Regions from separate parts of the Vibrio parahaemolyticus genome, predicted to be linked through region 2. Evidence: predicted binding sites of a transcription regulator. Region 2 holds the regulator's gene; each other region holds the start of a gene.

What was found. Region 2 encodes CRP, which controls carbon source genes, mostly activating them, when cyclic AMP is high. Its sites were predicted from a motif close to TGTGANNNNNNTCACA; they were not measured.
Region 1: a site for CRP is predicted at 1,406-1,421, ahead of DYB02_RS19575 (glycogen/starch/alpha-glucan phosphorylase). Genes of this name have one in related genera too.
Region 3: a site for CRP is predicted at 1,282-1,297, ahead of deoD (purine-nucleoside phosphorylase). Genes of this name have one in related genera too.
Region 4: a site for CRP is predicted at 1,464-1,479, ahead of DYB02_RS14060 (NupC/NupG family nucleoside CNT transporter). Genes of this name have one in related genera too.

Annotation. Positions count from the first base shown of each region.
Region 1 is NZ_UHIL01000002.1:592,504-594,711, forward strand. Features, by position in the region: gene DYB02_RS19575 (glycogen/starch/alpha-glucan phosphorylase) at 1-1,229, opposite strand, end outside; gene malT (HTH-type transcriptional regulator MalT) at 1,983-2,208, shown strand, end outside.
Region 2 is NZ_UHIL01000001.1:3,038,489-3,040,696, forward strand. Features, by position in the region: gene DYB02_RS15570 (phosphoribulokinase) at 1-487, shown strand, start outside; gene crp (cAMP-activated global transcriptional regulator CRP) at 728-1,360, shown strand; gene DYB02_RS15580 (DUF1338 domain-containing protein) at 1,517-2,208, opposite strand, start outside.
Region 3 is NZ_UHIL01000002.1:446,286-448,493, forward strand. Features, by position in the region: gene DYB02_RS18860 (MerR family transcriptional regulator) at 1-77, opposite strand, end outside; gene DYB02_RS18865 (YbgA family protein) at 67-1,017, opposite strand; gene deoD (purine-nucleoside phosphorylase) at 1,416-2,126, shown strand; gene DYB02_RS18880 (lactate dehydrogenase) at 2,195-2,208, shown strand, end outside.
Region 4 is NZ_UHIL01000001.1:2,747,514-2,749,721, forward strand. Features, by position in the region: gene DYB02_RS14060 (NupC/NupG family nucleoside CNT transporter) at 36-1,319, opposite strand; gene DYB02_RS14065 (TatD family hydrolase) at 1,524-2,208, opposite strand, start outside.

The sequences.
Region 1 (2,208 bases), on a different contig from region 2:
TGTTGTTTCGCGACATCACCCGGCCACATTGCACGTACGTCTTGTAGGAAGCGATGGTTGATCTCGTAAATGATCTCCATGTGACGTGGTAGTAGGTGCTGGATTAGCGACTCTGGCCATGTCTCTAGTGCTTCAGGAAGTAGCGTGTGGTTGGTGTACGCGAATGTCTTAGAGCTGATTTCCCAAGCCGCTTCCCAAGTTAGACCTTTTTCGTCCATCAGGATGCGCATTAGTTCAGGAATCGCAATCGTTGGGTGCGTATCGTTAAGCTGGATAGTCTCTTGCTTAGGTAGATCCGCTAGCGAGTAGCCTGCTGCTTCGTGGCGACGTAGGATGTCGCGTACAGACGCTGCTGAGTGGAAGTACTGCTGCATCAGACGCAGTGTTTTACCTTTCTCGTGGTTGTCGTTCGGGTAAAGCACTTTGGTGATGTTACCTGCGTCGATCAGTGCGTGTTGCGCTTCGAAGTAATCACCGTTGTTAAAGCTTGCTAGTGAGAATGGTGCAATCGCCTGACATTCCCAAAGACGTAGCGGATAAACTGTGTCTGATTCGTAACCTACGATAGGCAGATCCCAAGGCATTGCTTTTACAGACATGCCAGGAACCCATTTGCGAACTTCTTTACCGTCTACATTAACAACTTCAACATGACCGTAAAAACCGATTTCTTGCGCCAGCTCAGGACGAGCGACTTCCCAAGGGTAGCCTTCCACACCACGCCATGCGTCTGGTGCTTCTTGTTGGCGACCGTCTTTGAACGACTGCTTAAACAGGCCGTATTCGTAGTGAAGGCCGTAGCCCACTGTTGGGAACTCTTGAGCAGCACATGAATCCATGAAACATGCAGCCAGACGACCAAGACCACCGTTACCAAGTGATGGATCGCGCTCTTCTTCTAGAAGGTCAGTTAGGTTATGACCTAATTCAGCCATTGCTTCTGTTACTTGTTCGTACAGACCCATGCTGATTAAGTTGTTGCCCGTTAAACGACCGATAAGGAATTCTAGTGAAAGGTAGTTAACGCTCTTCGCTTGTTGGATGCGAGGATCGGTTTCAGTAGCAAGCAAATCAAAAGTAGTGAACTCAGCCAGTGCGCGACCCATTGCTAGGTACCATGCGCGGCTGTCTGCGTTTTCAACCGTGTGAGCGTAAGTTACGGAAAGGTGTTTCTTAACGCTGTCTTGGAAGGACTTCTTGTCAAATTGTTTCTGTTGAGTAGGTTTCATTACGAAATTCTCACGTCTTTTAGTAATTCATCTGCCATACATCGTGCATTTACCTCTGTGAATAAACATCCTCCTAATTCTCCTCCTTTGCAGGAGGAGGGGTGAGGGCGTAGAGGGGGGACCATAAGGAAGTTAGTGATCCAAATCTCAACACGACATCCTTGGCTCCTATTCTTAGTGATTTTGATCACAACCAAATATGAGAAAGGTTAAAGATTGTTCATGACGCTTTTTATTGCCCTTTTCACCTATCATGCAAAAAGTGTCTTACCGATCACATTAGCTTCGTTAACATCGAGAAATTTTTCGCAAGAGATGTGCAACACAATCTTAATAGCACCAACACCAAAGACATTTAAGTGATAAAAATCACAAAACAAGGGCGTAGTTGATGCCAAATCCATCAACTCTTGAGAATTAGGAAGTGGATCAAAGTAACGAGCATTTCTGATGTCGTACCATCCCTCTCGGCTTACTAGATTGAGCAATTTTTATACAAGCTAGAATTATGCGGTGTGAGTCATTTCTAGTTTTGCTAGCTTTTATACCTAAGTGACCTCGGGAGATGGCATTTTGTGTGGATATTGCCAAACCCAAAACAGGGCAGTGCAAAGTGAAAATCACGCTTAATCGCCGAAACATTGATGGTTGTTTAACGGTGTCGCTGGACGAGAGGAAGACTTCGAGAGGGTCTCTTGTTAAAAACAGTGCGTTGAAGTCACTTGGGTATCATAAATAAGGACATAATTACTAATGTGGATTCCATCTAAACTTACTCGTCCCGGCCGACTACACAATGCCATTGTGCGCCCACGAGTGTTGGACTTACTACAACAAGCGCCTTACTACAAATTGGTTTTGTTCCGTTCTCCAGCAGGTTACGGAAAAACAACGATGGCCGCTCAGTGGCTATCCGATAAGCCAAACGTCGGTTGGTACAGCATTGACGACAGTGACAATGATGGCTTTCGTTTCGTCA
Region 2 (2,208 bases):
TTATGAAGGGCTGCATGGTGGTGTGGTTGATGGCGATGTTAATGTTGCTCAGCATGTGGACTTCTTAATTGGCATGGTGCCAATTGTAAACTTAGAGTGGATCCAAAAATTCGTGCGCGACACTCGCGATCGCGGCCATTCGCGTGAAGCGGTGATGGACTCAATCGTGCGCTCAATGGACGATTACCTCAATTACATCACTCCGCAGTTTTCTCGTACTCACATCAACTTTCAACGCGTCCCAACCGTCGATACCTCCAACCCGCTTAACGCCAAAGGCATTCCGAGTTTAGATGAAAGCTTTGTGGTGATTCGTCTGCGTGGCATTAAGAATGTCGACTTCCCATATCTGCTGGCCATGATTGATGGCTCATTTATGTCGCGCCACAACACCATTGTTGTGCCAGGCGGCAAAATGAGCTTTGCAATGGAGCTCATAGTTAGGCCTATCCTACAACAGCTGATTGAAACAGGAAAAATTGGCTAAAAACGTAGCGGGCTAGATGTTTACTTTTCATACCGTGATCATGTGCACAGTTTTGCTTACAAAATCTCAATCATGGCACGATTAAAATCAAGAAATCGTTTTCGAAAAAGGATACTATTTCTTACCGAAACACAAGAGAGCTTGCAGCATATAAAAAGTGCTCTTATTCTAGTAAGCCTAATTCAGGCTTAGCTAAAATATGGATAGCGCAAGCGTACCCTGCAGAGGAAGTGAGATATTATGGTTCTAGGTAAACCTCAAACCGACCCAACATTAGAGTGGTTTCTTTCACACTGTCATATTCATAAGTACCCATCAAAGAGCACGCTAATTCACGCAGGTGAAAAAGCTGAAACGTTGTACTACATCGTTAAAGGCTCTGTTGCGGTTCTTATCAAGGACGAAGAAGGTAAGGAAATGATTCTTTCTTACCTAAACCAAGGTGACTTTATTGGTGAACTTGGTCTATTCGAAGAAGACCAAGAGCGTACAGCTTGGGTTCGCGCTAAATCTCCTTGTGAAGTTGCTGAAATTTCTTTCAAGAAATTCCGTCAGCTTATCCAAGTAAACCCAGACATCCTAATGCGTCTTTCTGCGCAGATGGCTCGTCGTCTTCAAGTAACTAGCCAAAAAGTGGGTGACCTAGCGTTCCTAGACGTAACTGGTCGTATCGCTCAGACGCTTCTGAACCTTGCTAAACAACCAGATGCGATGACTCACCCAGACGGCATGCAAATCAAGATCACTCGTCAAGAAATCGGTCAAATCGTTGGCTGTTCTCGTGAGACAGTAGGTCGTATCTTGAAGATGCTAGAAGAGCAGAACCTAATCTCTGCGCACGGTAAAACTATCGTTGTTTACGGTACTCGTTAATCTCAATTTAGAGTGACACGAACAAAATTATAAAAGCCACCAATGGCGACATTGGTGGCTTTTTATTTACCTTGTTATTTACCTTGCAACTCAGTCAAACCCTAGGTCGCAAGAGGCTAACAAACAACAACGTTAGCCCGAGGTATTCCATGGCGTTTAGCCATTAGTACTTTCAAAAATTTTGTCTGCTGATGCTGCAACAAAGCCTGGATACAACTCGCCATTCTCCATTGGGTAACGTTTAGCAAACTCGTAAAAGCCACCTGGGATAATTTCCGAACCTTCTTCGAAGGTCACTGGCACTTTGTCTGCCATCGTCGACGATTGCTCAAGCAACACGTCTGGTGAGCCTTTCACCTCACCGCCCGACTCATTGATCACAAACCCTGCCTGACGAAGATGGTCGTTAACCTGTTTGACTTCATCGTGTTGATTCAGCTGATTCACACTCACCGTAAAGTGATTAGCACCATAACCGTGCGCGGCCAGCCAAGACGCATACTCGCTCTCTTTAGCCAACGTTTGGTAATCAGCAAAGCTTAGATCCCATAAGCGACCGCCATGCAGAAATGCACTGCCCGACAGTTTTTCAGCATCCACTTGCGCAACCAGTTTCGCCACAATATCTTGCAGCTCTGGCGAACACTCTTCGACTTTCAGCTCACTGATGAAGACTTTAGGCTGATTCGGATCTGGGTGCTCATAATGTTTTGCGACCAGTTTTTTGCTCTCAAATACGTAGTCCCCACACGCTTTATAGCCAGCAGCTAAAAACGGTTTCGCCAATGTCTCGATACCTAGCGGTTCAACATTGAAAGTGCGTAAAGCAATATGATCATTAATCAGAG
Region 3 (2,208 bases), on a different contig from region 2:
AGCGTCACAGGCTTAACGCCCGTAATCTCTGCAACATCTCGAATTGCGTATAGTTTTTCTTCTGAACTACAAACCATATCGTAATCTCATCTCCTGCGGGTGTGGCTCTAAAAACTTCTGTTTTTGCAGATATTCATCTGGATAAGCATTTAGATAGTGTTTAATTAATGTTAGTGGCGCGAGCAATGGCAGCGTGCCAGTGCGATAGTCTTGAATCACGGTCGCGAGTTCTTCTTTTTCATCTTTGTTTAGAGAGCGTTTGAAATACCCTTGAAGATGCATCAACACATTCGTGTTGTTTTTGCGACTGGCACGGTTCGATAGCGCCGTCATCAGACCTAATCGATATTCTCGGTAAAACTCGTCAATCTCATAGTTGGCAACATCTGCGACTAAGCGCCCCAAAGATCGATACGACTCTGGATGGTGCGCCATAAGCGTTAGCTTATAACGAGAATGGAAATCGATGATCTTACCGCGTGTCGGCTCACCTGCCATCGATTCATAAAAATCGTTGAGACAGTAAATGCGAGTAATGAAGTTCTCTTTAAGAACGGGATCATTTAAGCGTCCATCTTCTTCGACAGGTAACCACGGCATTTTTTCCATCAACGTTTTCGTGTAAAGACCAACCCCTTCTTTTGCAGCGTTGTTTTTGCTGTACACTTTTACGCGTTCCATACCGCATGTTGGCGATTTGGCACAAACGATATAACCACACAATTGCTCATTTTGAAGCTCATCCACTTTATTTGCGGAGTAAGTCAGCATGTTATCTGTGTGATCATTGTCGGGATTTTTCGTTTCAACCAACGCGATGCGTTCTTCATTACTGATTAAACGAATCGTCGGGCGTGGCACTGGCATGCCTACCCCCACTTCTGGGCATACAGAAACAAAGTCAAAATAATTGCTAAGCTCTTTAGTTACAAAGTTACTGACTTTATGACCAGAGTCGAAACGCACGCGTTCACCTAGCACGCAAGAACTGATACCTACTTTGATTGAAGATTCCATAGCAACGTCATCCCTATACAAAAAGTTTAGTTGTATAACTTATAGCAAGCCACCCTAAATTGTACAAGAAAATTAGTTGTACAATTTAATCGTTTTACTTACTCCTCCGCGATTTCGATCAGCTCGATTTAAAAAATATTTATCTTTTTCTTTGGCTGTTTTGTGTACGCAATCAACAAATCGCTCAAAAGCAAATCGATTGCCTTTTTGCTTTCAACAGATTTAGTTATCAATAGCGTGGTTAGTTTCGAAAAGGGTGTTTTTTGTGACTAACCTCTCAAGGGATCACTGTACGTCCCGATATTATTGCCTCAACGAAAACGAACAAGTTCAACAGAATTGGTAATAGCATCCTATAATAGATGCGTTTTATCAGAACAAAACTTTGGAGAGCACTTATGGCAACCCCACACATCAACGCACAACCAGGTGATTTCGCTGAAACAGTTCTAATGCCAGGCGACCCTTTGCGTGCTAAATACATTGCAGAAACTTTCCTTGAAGATGTGAAGCAAGTTTGTGACGTTCGCAACATGTTCGGCTTTACTGGCACTTACAAAGGTAAAAAAGTGTCTGTAATGGGTCACGGTATGGGTATCCCTTCATGCTGTATCTACGTACACGAGCTAATCGCTGAATACGGCGTGAAAAACGTTATCCGTGTAGGTAGCTGTGGCGCGGTACGTGACGACGTTAACCTAATGGACGTTGTTATCGGTATGGGTGCTTCTACAGACTCAAAAGTTAACCGTATCCGTTTCAACAACCACGATTTCGCTGCAATTGCTGACTTCAGCCTTCTAGAAGAAGCGGTTAAGCAAGCTCGCGCTCAAGAAGTGCCAGTGAAAGTAGGTAACGTATTCTCTGCAGACCTGTTCTACACACCAGAAGCAGACATCTTCGAGAAGATGGAAAAACTAGGTATCCTAGGTGTAGACATGGAAGCGGCAGGTATCTACGGCGTAGCTGCAGACCTAGGCGCGAAAGCTCTAACTATCCTAACGGTTTCTGACCACATCATCCGTGGCGAAAAACTAAGCTCAGAAGAGCGCCAAAAGTCGTTCAACGACATGATGAAAGTTGCTCTTGAAACAGCAATCAACATCTAAGAAGTTATTAAGTAATAATTTGCAGCCAGTGCCTGACTGGCTGCCCGAATTATCCCGAGGGGGCGATTGTGTCTAACGGCGA
Region 4 (2,208 bases), 290 kb from region 2:
TAAAACGGCGTCTATATATTAAGAACCGATTCTAATTAAAATGCTGCAAGGCTTAGGCAGAAGCCTGCAATTGTCGCTGCCATAAGGTTAGACAACGTACCTGCAAGAACTGCTTTGATACCCATGCGAGCGATATCTGAACGACGGTTTGGTGCAAGGCTACCTAGACCACCAAGTAGGATCGCGATAGAAGAAAGGTTCGCGAAGCCACATAGTGCGAATGAGATGATAGCTGTTGTCTTCTCAGACATTACTTCACCAGTTGCTGCTACTACTTGAGCGCTGTCACCTAGGTAAGGTGTGAAGTTCAAGTAAGCAACGAATTCGTTGATAACTAGTTTCTGACCGATGAATGAACCAGCAACAACCGCTTCGTTCCATGGAACACCGATTAGGAATGCTAGTGGAGAGAATGCGTAACCTAGGATTAGTTCTAGAGTTAGCTCAGGCATGCCGAACCAACCACCGATGCCACCTAGCATACCGTTAACTAGAGCAATCAGACCAACGAATGCGATTAGCATTGCACCTACGTTTAGCGCAAGTTGTAGACCAGAAGCCGCACCGCCCGCTGCTGCGTCGATTACGTTAGCTGGTTTGTCGTCGCCACCGTCCATTGCTTCTTCGATATCTTCGTGAGGCTGATCAGTCTCTGGGTGAAGAATCTTAGCGAACAGTAGACCACCTGGTGCTGCCATGAATGATGCTGCTACTAGGTACTCTAGAGGAACACCCATAGATGCGTAACCTGCTAGTACACCACCAGCTACAGAAGCTAGACCACCACACATTACCGCGAATAGCTCAGATTGAGTCATTTTTGGAACGAATGGACGAACTACTAGAGGTGCTTCAGTTTGACCTACGAAGATGTTAGCTGCTGCTGACATTGATTCCGCACGAGAAGTACCAAGCGCTTTTTGAAGTGCACCACCAAGAATCTTGATAACCCACTGCATTACGCCAACGTAGTAAAGAACTGAAATCAGTGCTGAGAAGAAGATCAGTGTAGGAAGAACACGGAAAGCGAAGATGAAACCGCCGCCGCCGAATACTTCGAACATCTTGTCAGAAACAAGACCACCGAATAGGAACGATGAACCATTGTTACCGTAGTTGATAACGTTAGAAACACCAGTAGAGAAACCGTTTAGTAGATCACGGCCCCAAGGTACATAAAGTACGAATGCACCTAATGCGAATTGGATAGCGAATGCGCCACCCACAGTTCTTAGATTGATAGCTTTACGGTTATTAGAAAATGCAAATGCAATAGCAAGAAGCACTACCATACCGACTAGGCTCATAAACAGGCTCATAGTTTATGACTTCCTTATAAGTTATTTATTGGCGTGTTACAAAATGGAGCTATAAAGCGGGGGCAATTATACTCACGCAGAATCAATTAAAGTAATGCCACCCTCACACTTTCTTATAAGATTCATCATTGATTCACCCACCTTTGTGAGTTATCTCACAATAAGCAGGGAAACGTTTTCTATTTCAGACTACATCTTTAGATTTTATTCACAGATAGAGAAAGCAAAATTGCTATTTTCCCACAGCTGAGTGGCAATCGATTGCTTTCGCACACTATGCAACTCTGCGAGCTCATTGAATACATGAATGAGTTTGGCAGGGTGATTCGGCTCCCCTTGATAACCAAGTATAGGCATATCTGGAGCATCTGTTTCTATAACTAGATTTTCGAGTGGTAATCTTTGAATCGCGTCGCGAGTTTTATGGGCTCTCGGATAGGTAATGGTTCCACCAACACCGATGAAAAAACCTAATCTGACCCACTCCATTCCCTGCTGATAACTACCAGCAAACGCGTGCAAAACGCCACCACGAGGTAACTTCGCCGCTTTGACCATTTGAATGAGTCGATTGTGTGCTTTCCGGCTGTGCAAAATGACAGGAAGATTGAAACGCCTTGCCAGCTCAAATTGAGTTTCAAGCGCCCTTTCTTGTAGCTCAGGATCTACGTTAACTGCAAAGTCTAGTCCGCACTCTCCGATTGCCACACACTGTGGCGATTTTTGGTTGAGATAGCGTTCTAGTTCTGAAAGGTGTTGCTCAACGTTATCTTCTAGAAAATACGGATGAAAACCGAGCGCGTAATACAAATTGGCGTGTTGCTCTGCCAACGTTTGAATACGAGCCCAATTTTGCGGGCCGACGGAAGGAATCAGAATTCTTGCGACG